DNA from 3 places in the Pseudomonas sp. S3_A09 genome. Region 3 is predicted to be linked to each of the others. Evidence: riboswitches for the same ligand, from Rfam matches in the RefSeq annotation. Region 3 holds a riboswitch; each other region holds the start of a gene.
The links. A riboswitch is a leader RNA that binds a small molecule or an ion and turns the genes downstream of it on or off. The one in region 3 is predicted to bind cobalamin.
Positions count from the first base shown of each region.

Region 1 (4,475 bases), 290 kb from region 3:
CCGCCACCAGCACTTCGGCGCAGTCGTGAATGCCTTCGACCTTGAGCTTCATGAACTCATCGGAGCGTTCACCCAGGGCTTCGGCGGTGCGTATGCGTTCTTCTTCCACCAGTTGTTGAATCTGCCCACGCAACGGACGGTCGCTGATGCGGATAAAACGCCAGGGCTGCATCAGGCCGACACTGGGTGCCTGGTGCGCGGCCTGGAGCAGACGATGGAGCAATTCGGGGGCGACAGTGCCGCCGCTGAAGTGGCGCATGTCGCGACGTTCAGCGATGGCGCGGTAGACGGCCTGGCGGTCGGCCTCGGGGAAGGCGTTGTCGGTCATGGCCTCATCGCCGGCAAGCCGGCGCCTACAGGATCGGGCGCGAACAATGCGGCCACCGCCTGGGGATTCGAGGGGAAGTAAAAGTGTACGTAGGAAGCCGTCATCCGCCCCTGCCGATAAACCGCCTCGGCACCGCGTCCGCCATTGGGGCTAAGGCCACGGGCAATCGGCTGCCATTCGGTGGTGGTCAGGGAGTGGTGATAGGTATGGCCGCGCAGCGTGCCTTCGGGCAATTCGACATTTTGCAGCGCCAAGGCCGCGAGTTTCTTCTGCATCACCGCATCGCCTTGCAGCAGGCCCACCAGTTCGGCGCGAACACCCTCGACATCGGTCAGCGAGTCCAGCAGGTAGAGCATGCCGCCGCATTCGGCGAGCAGCGGTTTGCCGGCGGCATGATGAGCGCGGATGGCGTCAAGCATCGAGGTGTTCTCCGCCAGCGCCTGGTGGTGCAATTCCGGATAACCACCGGGCAGATAGAGGCTGTCGACATCAGGCAATTCGCGATCGTGGATCGGCGAGAAAAACTCCAGTTCAGCGCCCATTGCCCGCAGCAGGTCGAGGCTGGCGCCATAGGTAAACGCGAAGGCTTCGTCGCGGGCCACGGCGATGCGCACACCGTTGAGCAATGGCTGGGTTTCGATCACTTCCGGTGCGGCAAAGGTCACTGGCGGCGGCAAAGCCACTTCGCAACTGCTGCCCAGCGCTTGGGCGGCTGCATCGAGACGCACATCGAGGTCGTTCAGTTCGCTCGCCTGTACCAGGCCTAAGTGACGGCTAGGCAGTTCGATACCGGTCTCGCGGGATAACGCGCCGTACCAGCGCAGGCCTTCGGTGAGGCTGCCTTCGAGCAATTGTGCGTGACGCAAGGTGCCAACGCGATTGGCCAGCACCCCGGCAAACGGCAGATCCGGCTGATAACGTGCCAGGCCCAGGGCCAACGCGCCGAAGGTCTGGGCCATCGCCGTACCGTCAATCACGCCCAAGACAGGCACGCCGAAGTGTCGCGCCAGGTCGGCGCTCGACGGTGTGCCATCGAACAGGCCCATCACGCCTTCGATCAGGATCAGGTCCGCCTCCCCCGCCGCTTCCCATAGCAAGCGACGACTTTCCTGCTCGCCCACCATCCACATGTCCAATTGATACACCGGCGCACCGCTGGCGCGTTCGTGGATCATCGGATCGAGGAAGTCCGGGCCGCATTTGAACACGCGTACCCTGCGCCCCAGGTTGCGGTGCAATCGGGCAAGCGCGGCGGTGACGGTGGTTTTGCCCTGGCCGGACGCCGGTGCGGCAATCAAGACGGCCGGGCAATGACGGGGCTGATTCAAAGTTCGACGCCCTTCTGTGCCTTGATACCGGCTTGGAACGCGTGTTTGAGCATGCCCATTTCGGTGACGGTGTCGCCCATTTCGATCAGTTCAGGCTTGGCACCGCGGCCGGTGACCACCACGTGTTGCATCGGCGGGCGGGCTTGCAGGTCGCTGAGCACCTGGTCCAGGTCGAGATAGCCGTGCTTGAGGGCGATGTTCAGTTCGTCGAGTACGACAAGACCGATAGACGGGTCCTGCAGCAACTCGCGGGAAACCGCCCAGGCGGCTTCGGCGGCGGCGATGTCACGCTGGCGGTCCTGGGTTTCCCAGGTGAAGCCTTCGCCCATGACATGAAAGCGCACTTGCTCGGGGAAACGGCGGAAGAACAATTCCTCACCGGTACTGTTGCGCCCCTTGATGAACTGCACCACACCGCACTGCATGCCGTGCCCCATGGCTCGGGCCAGCATGCCGAACGCGGAGCTGCTCTTGCCTTTGCCGTTGCCGGTCAGCACTAGCAACAGGCCGCACTCGTTCGGGGAGTTGGCGATGCGTTCATCGATCACGGCTTTTTTGCGCAGCATGCGCGCCAGGTGGCGTTCGTCGCGGTCGGGGGAATCGGTCATGGCAGCTCTCCGTTGGGGCTGGACAAAAACGGCGGGCAGGAAAAAGAAAAAACAGATAGCCAAGCATCGCCCACCGTGATGCTGTTGGATGTTGCAGGCCGGTCTCCGGGCTCATGAGTGGCGCGCGTCTTATAGAAGCGCGTACCGACGCTGCGCCTTCCCATATCGCGAGCGATACAGTGGCAAAAGGCAGCGTCTTGACTCATTTACCGTTGCGGGGGCAGCGCCGGGATCGCGGCGTCACTGTGTACAAGTGCGCTCACTCACCGGCTTCCCTGTTTCACTCCGTCGACCCATGGGCCACAGAGCACCTGGAACAAGCGGCGAAGGGTAGTAGTTTGAGGGGCGAGCTGCAAGCTTCAAGCTGATCGCCGCAAGCAGGCATCGCACCGCTTGCAGCTTCACGCGTGAAACCTGCCGCTGCTTTCTAGGGATTACGCGCCAGATTGCCTGGCAACACGCGCTTGGCGCTCAGGTAGGCATTCTGCCAATACGCCTTGGACAAGGTGTCCAGCTTCACCGTACCGCCGGTTTGCGGTGCATGCACAAAACGGCCTTCACCGACGTAGATCCCGGCGTGGCTGACCTGTGAACCGCCGCCCGTGGCAAAGAACAACAGGTCGCCCGTCTGCAGATTCTGCTCGCTGACATCTTGCGCACGCATCACGATCAATTCGCGAGTGGTACGCGGCAGGGAGATACCGGCAGCGTCGCGGAAGACAAAACCGATCAGGCCACTGCAATCAAACCCGGAGTCCGGTGTATTGCCGCCCCACCGATAAGGCGTGCCGACCAGGCCCAGGGCACGGAAGAGGACGTCTTCGGCCGCAGGCGAGAAATTCTGGCTGGAATAGTTGAACACCGGCTTGGGCTTCACCGCTACGGGAGCAGGCGGCGGTGGACGACTTGCGCAGGCGCTGAGCAGCGCGGCGCAAAGAATGAGGATCAGGCGGGCCGAGGTCGACATGGGCAGAACAATCCTGGTCTGGATGCGGCTTTCGCTGCCGAACGCTGAAAACCAGAACGCGCAAGCAAAGCTCGCGCGAACGGATTACAACAATGTCCAGGGATTCTAGCGCTTACACGTCAAACTTCAAGTATCACTTTAAGTTTACTTGCTAGCGGTAACTGTCGTCGGGGCCATGGCGAGTGCGCGCTTGGCTTCGATGAAGGTTTTGCTCCAGTAGCTGTCGCCCAGATTGTCGACTCGAACACCGCCACTGCGACGGCTGCTGGAGTGGATAAACTGGTTGTCGCCCAAGTAGATACCGGCATGACTCACACGACCACGCCCTGCTGTACTGAAGAAAAGCAGATCACCGGGCTTGAGGTTGTTGCGCGCGACCAACGGTGCATCCACGTTGATCATTTCGCGGGTGGAGCGTGGCAGGTTCATGCCCGCTTCTTCACGAAACAGATAGCCGATGAAACCGCTGCAGTCGAAGCCGGCTTCAGAAGTGCCGCCGAAACGGTAACGGGTACCGATCAGGGACATGCCGCGTTCGAGGATGCTGTCGGCCAGAACGGGAAGCTGGTAAGGCTTGCTACCGGAGAAGTTGGTCAGCTCTTTTTCAGTTGCCAGCTCTTCTTCATAAACAGAAGCAGACTGTGCAGCAACGAATTTTGCCTGATTTTGAACCTGTGGTTTTTGCTGTTCTGCCACCTGTTGAGGGTGGGAGGCGCAACCAAACAACAGGGTAACGAGTGCGAGGGGCACGAGGGGTGCGAAGCGATTTAGCATGGGCACGACCGTGGCTGATATGTAAAGAAGACGAGACTATGCCCTCTATCACATCGATTTGCAAATTCAATCGTGATCTATGTGACTTCTTGTTTGGACCATGACATCTAAGCCCTTAACACCCCGTACCTGCCTTTTGCGTAGCCACATCGGCTCAAACGCAGGTTTTCTGGCGCCTGGAATTTGCCGAACGCGGCAAAAACAAAGGGCTGTCTACCAGCCGAGGGTTTCTTTCAAGAAGGGAATGGTCAGCTTGCGCTGGGCCTGCAAGGAGGCCTGGTCGAGCTGTTCGAGCAAATCGAACAATGCGCTCATGCTGCGTGTACCGCGAGTGAGAATAAAATGCCCCACCTCATCGGTGAGGTGCAGGCCACGACGGGAAGCACGCAGTTGCAAGGCACGCAATTTGTCTTCGTCGGAGAGCGGGCGCATCTGGAAGATCAGCGCCAAGGTCATCCGCGACTTGAGGT
Region 1 is NZ_CP162752.1:855,263-859,737, forward strand. Features, by position in the region: gene bluB (5,6-dimethylbenzimidazole synthase) at 1-328, opposite strand, end outside; gene AB4N92_RS04085 (cobyrinate a,c-diamide synthase) at 325-1,656, opposite strand; gene cobO (cob(I)yrinic acid a,c-diamide adenosyltransferase) at 1,653-2,264, opposite strand; cobalamin riboswitch at 2,344-2,594, opposite strand; gene AB4N92_RS04095 (C40 family peptidase) at 2,692-3,231, opposite strand; gene AB4N92_RS04100 (C40 family peptidase) at 3,376-4,005, opposite strand; gene hda (DnaA regulatory inactivator Hda) at 4,219-4,475, opposite strand, start outside.
Region 1: another riboswitch for cobalamin. It lies ahead of cobO (cob(I)yrinic acid a,c-diamide adenosyltransferase); the one in region 3 lies ahead of AB4N92_RS02750 (ABC transporter substrate-binding protein).

Region 2 (4,475 bases), 1.5 Mb from region 3:
CGGTGATCAATTCCGGGTCGCCGGGGCCTGCGCCGATGAAGTAGACGGTCATGGTGGTTCCTGTCGAAAAACGGGCGAGCATGAATGTTGCTCATGATCGGGGGCGGCAATTATCGGGATTTTAGCCGGCGCAGGCTAATGCAAAGGTGGCTTGGGCGGTTTTTTTGCGAGTGATCAACAGGCGGGCAGGGCTGCCTGCAAGGTGCTCGGCGAGTGCCAGCGCGGCGCTTTCGGCGATGCCATAACAGCCGGTGTGGGCAAAAGCGATGTCGGATTTGTGGCTCAGGCGGTGTTCAAACGCCGCCAGTTGCTCGGCGCTGAAACACTGCAGTGGCAGGTTCAGCCTCTGGGCCAGAGCCAGTAACCCCGGTTCATTCTGTTTGCGATCGATACTGGCCAGCGCGCTAATGCGGTGACGCTCGATACCGCCCTCGGCGAGGGCCGAATCGAACAGCGCCAGCAAGGTGTGAAGATCACAACCCCGCTGGCAACCCAGGCCGATCACCAGGGTCATGCCGAGTATTGGTCGTCACGGTTGCGGCGGAACAGCCACGCGCTGATCAGGCCCAGTGCGAGCCAGAAAGCGACGTTGGTCAACTGTGAAGCGATCTTGAATTGTGCTTCCAGGGCTTGCGGTGCCAGCATCGAATGCACTTCGGGCTGTGGCGCGCCAATCACGTGGGGGACGGCGAGGATCGCCACGCCCAGCACTTTCAACAGCCAGTTACGACCAAATACGATCAAAGCGATGCCGGCAGCCGTAGAAGCCGCAGTGCCGATCCACCAGGTCTGGCGCAGCGCCAGGTCCGCGGCGGCAGTGCCCGGCAGCTCAGGCGGCAGGCCCATCGTCGGTGCCAGCACGAAGGTTGCGTAACCGGCCAAGCCCCACAGCAAGCCTTGGGCGGTGCGGGTTGGCGCGCGCAGTGTGTAGAGACCGGCCAGCATCAGCGCAAAACCGACCGCGACCACCAGATTACCGCCTGTGGTGGAGAGCACGCGCTGCCAGCCGTCTTCCGGCTCCCAGGCTTCGGCATCGTGGGTGTGGGCGGCAGCGCCTTCGGTGTGTTCGTGGGCCACTTCGGTGGCGGCCGGGGCCTTTTCAAAGGTTTCCGCCTGCAGAATCAGCGGGGCGACCCAGAAGCTTTGCAGCAAGGTCAGCAACAGGGCGGCCAGCAGGCCGGTGAAACCTGCAGTTTGCGCGATACGCTTGATCATGTCGGCAGGTCTCAGTGGCACGGGAACGCAGCGCTGTGGCGGGTATCGTGGGCAGCGTTGTGCACGGCCTCGATGTGCGAGAAACCGGCAAAGTACACCAGGCACGCACCAAGGATCGACGCGCCGATGGCGGCGGTCAGGCGTTGGCTCAGGGTGGCGGTGCTGCTGGCGGAGTGCGAGGTGCTGCTGACGATCGACATGGCGCGTCCCTTTCAGGTGTCTGGGTGAAACGAGCGCATGGAAACCCCGCGAGCCAGGCACGCAGGGTTTGAACAGCGCCCGCCCACCGCGGGTTTGTTATCTGAATTTTTCGGGCCGGTCTCCGGGCTTGCGAGGGGCAATGTGCCTAATAAGCATCGCCTTCCCATGCCGTCGAGGCACAGTGGATCTGACGCTTCACTCGCTTACCGTTGCGGGGGCAGCACCGGACTGGTCATATCGCTATGACGCACCGGTTTCCCGTTTCACCCTGTGAAGGGCACCCGAAACAAGATGTGTAGGAGAGCATGGGGGTGGGAGGGGAGTCAATTGGGGTGTGTACATATCCGTTGCTGCGGTGATGGCTGAAATGGGTTCCGCTCCTACAGCGAACCGCCTTTGCTCTACACCACTCAAGCCGGCTGTCAGGCCGCTGTGCTTTTGCTTTTGCTTTTGCTTTTGCTTTTGATCTTGATCTTGATCTTGATCTTGATCTTGATCCTAAGCGCCCCGTCAAACACGCTGGCCGGAATTCGACAGGGATTTGGGGGGTAAACCGGCAGGGATGCCGGTTTAGCCGCCCCGCGCCATGGATGGCGCGTGGCGGCGGCCCCCCAAATCCCTGTCGGATTACGGGCACACCGAGCGTGAGCGAGGTGCCGAGTGTTGGGGCAAGAGCCCTTTGGTTACTTTGGGGCTCTTTTCCAAAGTGACCCGCCGTAAGGGCGGAACCCATTTCAGCCGTTACCGCAGAAACGGATATGTACACTAACCCAACCAATCCAACCCCATCATTGACCATCCCCCAAGCACTGCGTAGCCTTACACCCTTCGAGGTTCTTCGGCCCAGGCCGAAGCTAAGAAGGGAACGCGGTCCAAGCCGCGGCTGCCCCCGCAACTGTAAAGGGTTCAGCTGACTGCCACGCCACTGCCGACAAGGCGGGAAGGCGCAGCCAGCGCCGGTCGCAAGACCCGCAAGCCCCAAGCCAGGAGACCTGCCTCGCAACCGATTTTCTACTTCAACCGGGCGGGGTGATCCGGTGACGAAATCCGCTGCTGCGCGCCGTCGCAGGGCCTATCGTCCCGTATGCCCGCCCCCAAGGGCATCCGATGAAAACACTGGCCAAACTCCCCGTCACCATCGTCACCGGCTTCCTCGGCTCGGGCAAGACTACCTTGCTGCGCCACATGCTCGATAACGCCCAGGGCCGTCGCATCGCCGTGATCGTCAACGAATTCGGCGAACTGGGTATCGACGGTGAAATCCTCAAGCAGTGCTCCATCGGCTGCACCGAAGAAGAAGCCAACGGCCGCGTCTACGAGTTGGCCAATGGCTGCCTGTGCTGCACCGTGCAAGAAGAGTTCTTTCCAGTGATGCGCGAGTTGGTGGCCCGTCGCGGCGACCTCGACCATATCCTCATCGAAACCTCCGGCCTGGCCCTGCCAAAACCGCTGGTACAAGCCTTTCAGTGGCCGGAAATCCGCAGCGCCTGCACCGTCGACGCTGTGATCACCGTGGTCGACAGTCCGGCCGTGGCCGCCGGCACCTTCGCCGCTTTCCCGGACCAGGTGGATGCCCAGCGCAAGCTCGACCCGAACCTGGACCACGAGTCGCCGCTGCATGAGCTGTTCGCCGACCAACTGGCCAGCGCCGACCTGGTGATCCTCAACAAGAGCGACCTGATCAGCCCTGAAGACCTGGCCCGTGTGCGCCTGGAAGTCGCGGAAGAACTGCCGCCCGCGGTGAAGATCATTGAAGCCAGCAGCGGTCGTTTGCCGTTGGACGTGCTGATCGGCCTGGGTGCCGGCTCTGAAGAGCATATCGACGGTCGCCACAGTCATCACGACCATCACCATGACGGTGAAGACGATCATGACCATGATCACGACGCCTTCGACTCCATCTCCATCGACCTGCCGCAGGCCGATGAAGCGCTGCTGCTCGACGCCCTGACCCAGTTGGTGGTGCAACACGGCATCCTGCGCGTCAAAGGCTTCGCTGCGATTCCGAACAAGCCGATGCGCCTGCTGATCCAAGGGGTGGGTACGCGTTTCGACAAGCACTTCGACCGTGCCTGGGGCCCGGACGAAGCACGCATCACACGCTTGGTGCTGATCGGTCAGGACCTCGACGCGGCGGGCCTTGAAGCGCAACTGCGCGCAGCCCTCAGCGTTTAACCCATGCACCTGCTCAGGACCCAGCCCGGTGGTTTCGTCTCGGACGACAATATTGCCGACCTCGGACAAACCCCCGCTGATCTGGTGATCCTGTGCAGCGGCGATTCCAGCCTGGCGCTGCTGGCCGAAGCGGCCCAGCAGTTGCCGGACGATTACCCCAGCTTTCGCTTGGCCAACCCGATGCAGGTGCAGAACCATGCCTCGGTCGACCTGTATGTCGATGAGGTGCTGCGCCACGCCAAGGTCATTCTGATTTCCCTGCATGGTGGCATCGGTTATTGGCGTTACGGCATTGAGCGTCTGGTGGAATTGGCCGAGCGTGGCGTTCAACTGATTCTGGTGCCGGGGGATGATCGCCCGGACCCTGAGCTCAGCGGACTAAGTACCGTCGGCGCCGAAGAGCGTGATCGCCTCTGGCACTTCCTGCGTCAGGGCGGCCTGGGCAATGCCCTGGATTTCTATCGCTGCCTGGCCAGCACTTACCTGGGCCGTGATTACGCCTGGGCCGAGCCGCAAACCTTGCCGCGCACGGCGATTTATCACCCGCACCGTGCCAGCGCCCGGCTGAATGATTGGCAGGCCGACTGGAATGCTGAGTGGCCGGTGGCGGCGGTGTTGTTCTATCGCTCGCATTTGCAGGCAGCCAATACCGGTTTTATCGATGTGTTCTGCCAGCGCTTGCAGGCGGCGGGTCTCAACCCGTTGCCGATGGCGGTGGCCAGTTTGAAAGAACCCGGCTGCCTGGCGGTGGTCGAGGACCTGCTGGACGAGGTCGGCGCGGCGGTGATTCTCAACACCACCGGCTTCGCCCAGTCCAGCCCGGAAGCGCCGCACTTGCGGCCGTTTCGCCGCAATATCCCGGTGATCCAGGCGATCTGCGCCCA
Region 2 is NZ_CP162752.1:5,224,478-5,228,952, forward strand. Features, by position in the region: gene cobM (precorrin-4 C(11)-methyltransferase) at 1-52, opposite strand, end outside; gene AB4N92_RS24410 (cobalamin biosynthesis protein) at 122-514, opposite strand; gene AB4N92_RS24415 (CbtA family protein) at 511-1,215, opposite strand; gene AB4N92_RS24420 (CbtB domain-containing protein) at 1,227-1,415, opposite strand; cobalamin riboswitch at 1,512-1,716, opposite strand; cobalamin riboswitch at 2,231-2,430, shown strand; gene cobW (cobalamin biosynthesis protein CobW) at 2,524-3,591, shown strand; gene cobN (cobaltochelatase subunit CobN) at 3,595-4,475, shown strand, end outside.
Region 2: another riboswitch for cobalamin. It lies ahead of cobW (cobalamin biosynthesis protein CobW); the one in region 3 lies ahead of AB4N92_RS02750 (ABC transporter substrate-binding protein).

Region 3 (4,475 bases):
TCGCCACCTGGTAGAACGCATGGTTGGGAATGCCGGAGTTGATATGCACCCCGCCATTGTCCTCGTAGGTCTGCACAAAATCATCCATGTGCCCGGGCTGGGGGTCCTTGCCCAGCAGTTTGTCGTCAAACGCCGTGCCGGGGGCTTTCATCGAGCGCAGGGCGGTGCCTTTGATCTTTTGGGTGAACAGCCCTTTGCCGATCAACCAATCGGCGTCTTCCGCACGTTGCTTCAACGCATACTGCTTGATCAGCGAACCGAACACGTCCGACAGCGATTCATTCAACGCCCCGGACTGGTTGAAATACATCAGTTTGGCCTCGTCCTCGGTGACGCCGTGGGCCAACTCATGGCCAATCACGTCGAGGGCCACCGTAAAGCGGTTGAACAACTGCCCGTCTCCATCCCCGAACACCATCTGGGTCGAGTTCCAGAACGCATTGTTGTAGTTCTGGCCAAAGTGCACAGTGGCGTCCAGCGCCATCCCGGCATCGTCGATGGAGTTGCGATCGAAGACCTCGTCGAAAAAATCGAAGGTGGCGCCCAAGCCATCATAGGCCTCGTCCACCGCCGCATCACCACTGGCGGGCTGCCCCTCGCCACGCACCAGCGTGCCCGGCAGGCTGTCGGCGCCCTCGGCGCTGTAGATCGAGCGGCGTTTATCGGCCCCCATGGCCAGGGCCATATGCGCCGGTCCCTTGGCAGGCACGGCGACCATCCGTAGCGAGCGGAACGTTGTGTCCTTGGCGCGGGTGCGCAACGCGACCTCCCGTTGCGCTTTGTCCCCGTTGCGCGCGATCTGGTCGAGCATATAGGGCGGGATCAGGCAGAAAATCGGATTACGATTCGGCTGGCGAACACACATTGGCTGGCTCCATTTGGCAGGTAACAACGTCCGGGTCATCGATTCAGGATAGCCTCCAGGGGTTATCGCGTGTCATCAATTGTCATTAACCTATGTTGCAGTCGTGTTTATCCAAGGAGGACTGACCGATGCCCGCACGTAAAGCCAAAATCGACCTTTCATACCGCCCCAGGCTCGCTGACCTGCGCCCATTGATCGCACCGAGCCCCACATTGCTGGAGGCACGAGCCGCGACGCCCCGCGTCACCTCGGCCAACGACTTGAAGGACCGACGCGGCTACGCTGAGGACTTTCTCGGCAGCTTCGGGGTGCCCTGGCCTACGGTTGAAGAGACCTTGGCCGGCGATGTCCAGAAGCGCCTGGACTACACGCACTTCTCGATAACGATGTCACGCTCGAAGCGGCTCGCGCTGTATGTGGGCGTCAACATCGATGGCGGGCAGCATATGGACATCATTCGCAGCAACGACACCTGGGCCTACGACGGACGCCTGCCCATTGATGCGCAGGTGGGCGAAGCACTGTATGCCAGCAACGGCCTGGATCGCGGCCACCTGGTGCGCCGACAAGACCCCAACTGGGGCGACGCGGCGCAAACCGCCAACTTCGACACCTTCCACTTCACCAACTGTTCACCGCAGATGAGCGGGTTCAACCAGAAAACGTGGCTGGAGCTCGAAGACTACATCCTCGACAACACCCAGCGCTGGAAAGCCCGAGCCACCGTGTTCACCGGCCCGGTGTTCGCCGACGAAGACCGGGTGTACCGGGGCGTCCAGATCCCCAAGGCGTTCTGGAAAGTGGTCGCCTACCTCAGCGATGACGGCAAGCCTTCGGCCAGCGCCTACATGATCGACCAGAGCCGCGAGCTGGGCCAGCTCGACCTGGTGTTCGGCCAGCTCAGGACCTACCAGCGCAGCGTAATCCAGATAGAACGCCTCACCGGCCTGCGTTTTGCCAACCTGGCCGACTACGACGGCTTCAGCAACGAAGAACGCGCCACCGGCACGCGGATTGAAGCCCTGATACAGGGGCCTGAAGACATTCGTCTCTGACCGGGCGTGCCTCGGGCTATATCGCCCCGCCCTAATCAACTACCATACCGCGCCGGTTCCCAAACGGGACTAATAGGGAATCCGAAGCGCGGTACACCCTCGCCAATCGGAACTGCCCCCGCAACTGTAGGTGCTGAGCCTGCTCCCTGATGCCACTGGACCTTGTCCGGGAAGGCCGGAGCCTGGCGACGACGCATCAGTCAGGAGACCTGCCGGCCCAAGCTCAATTACCAACCGGCGGGGTGTCCGGGAAGGACATTCTTGCCTGTTTTTCTAGTGCAGCGCTTAAGGGTGTATTTCCGAATGGCACGTACGGTTCATTCGGAGATTGCCCCATGCTGCCACGCGTTACCGCCCTGCTCACCGGCCTGGGCTTCTGTGCCCTCGCCCAAGCCGCGCCCACCCACTACCCGCTGACCGTGGAAAACTGCGGCAGTCGCCTGACCTTCCAGCAAGCCCCCGCCCGCAGCGTGACCATCGGCCAGGCGGCCACCGAGATGCTCTACGCATTGGGCGTGGGCGACAAAGTGGTCGGCACCTCACTGTGGTTCAACAGCGTACTGCCGCAGTACAAGGTGCAGAACGACGGCATCGAGCGGCTAGCCAACAATGAGCCGAGCTTTGAAGCCGTGATCGCCAAGCGCCCGCAGCTGGTGGCCGCCGAGCTGGAGTGGGTGGTCGGGCCCCAGGGCGTGGTCGGCACCCGCGAGCAATTCCATGAACTGAAGATCCCCACTTACCTGCTGCCCTCCGACTGCGAAGGCAAGGACAACCTGGTAGGCGCCGACGGCACACGGCTGGAGCCGTTCCGAATCGAGACGATCTATAAAAGCATCAGCCAACTCGCCGAGATCTTCGACGTACAGGCGCGCGGCCAACAGTTGAACGACGACCTCAAGGTACGCTTGGCCAAATCTGTTGCCACCGTGCAAAGCAAAGGCCTCAAGCAAGCCAGTGCCTTGGTGTGGTTCTCCAGTTCCGAGATGGCCAGCGATCCTTACGTGGCCGGCCACAAGGGCATTCCAGAGTTCATGCTGGAAACCCTCGGTCTGCACAACGTGGTGCAATCCGATGAAGAATGGCCCGCCGTCGGCTGGGAAACCCTCGCCAAGGCCAACCCGACCTTTCTGGTGATCGCACGCATGGACCGCCGCCGCTACCCCGCCGACGACCATGAAAAGAAACTGGCCTTCCTGCGCAGCGATCCCGTGACTCGCAACATGGACGCGGTGAAAAACAACCGCATCATCATCCTCGATGCCCTGGCGCTGCAGGCCAGCATCCGCACGTTCGACGGGCTTGAGCAACTGGCCACGGCCATCGACGGCTACGACCTGCCCAAATGACGCGCACCCTACTCGCCCTGGCCCTGCTATTAGCCGCCCTACTCGCGGGGGTGGCGATCGGCGAAACCGCCATCTCGCCGCAAGTCGTGCTCCAGGTGCTCGCCAACAAACTGTGGGCGGCCAGCTACGTGCTTGACCCCATCGACGAAGGCGTGGTGTGGAACTACCGCCTCACCCGCGCCCTGGTCGCCGCTGCGTGTGGCGCCGGGCTGGCGACGTGCGGGGTGATCCTGCAATCGCTGTTGCGCAACCCACTGGCCGATCCCTACCTGCTGGGCATCAGTGCCGGCGCTTCGACTGGCGCGGTGCTGGTGGCGTTGATCGGCGTGGGCGGCGGGTTGATTTCGTTGTCGGCGGGCGCGTTTGTTGGCGCCATGGCGGCGTTTGCGCTGGTGATCCTGCTGGCGCGCGCCAGCGGTTCGGCCAGCGGCACCGGCCAGATCATCCTGGCGGGCATTGCCGGCTCGCAGTTGTTCAATGCGCTCACCGCCTTCCTGATCACCAAATCCGCCAGTTCCGAACAGGCGCGCGGCATCCTGTTCTGGCTGCTCGGCAACCTCAGTGGTGTGCGCTGGCCCTCGGTGTGGTTAGCGGTGCCGGTGGCCGTTGCAGGCTTGGCGGTGTGCCTGTGGCACCGCCGTGCGTTGGATGCGTTTACCTTCGGCAGCGACTCGGCAGCGTCCCTCGGCATTCCGGTGCGCCGGGTGCAATTTGTGCTGGTGGGCTGCGCGGCCCTGGTGACGGCGGTGATGGTGTCGATTGTTGGCTCCATCGGCTTTGTCGGATTGGTAATCCCCCACGCCGTGCGCCTGCTGCTCGGCACCGGGCACTCGCGCTTGCTGCCGGCCAGTGCGTTGGGCGGCGCGTTGTTCTTGATTGCAGCCGATGTACTGTCGCGCACCTTGATCAAAGGCCAGGTGATTCCGGTCGGCGTGGTCACGGCGCTGGTCGGCGCGCCGGTGTTTGCGCTGATCCTCATTGGCCGGAGGAATGCGCGATGACAGTACTGAGCTGCAAAGGGTTGGGCTTCAAGGTGCGTGAAGCGCAGTTGCTGCGCGATATCCATCTGGACGTGCAGCCGGGCGAAACCCTCGGCATCGTCGGGCCGAACGGCTCCGGCAAATCCACCTTGCTCAAGCTGCTCGCCGGGCTGCGCACGCCGGCGTCCGGCGAAGTCTTACTGGGCGGCCAACACCTGGGCAAGCTGTC
Region 3 is NZ_CP162752.1:563,569-568,043, forward strand. Features, by position in the region: gene AB4N92_RS02740 (M4 family metallopeptidase) at 1-865, opposite strand, end outside; gene AB4N92_RS02745 (DNA/RNA non-specific endonuclease) at 994-1,920, shown strand; cobalamin riboswitch at 1,957-2,151, shown strand; gene AB4N92_RS02750 (ABC transporter substrate-binding protein) at 2,256-3,266, shown strand; gene AB4N92_RS02755 (FecCD family ABC transporter permease) at 3,263-4,267, shown strand; gene AB4N92_RS02760 (ABC transporter ATP-binding protein) at 4,264-4,475, shown strand, end outside.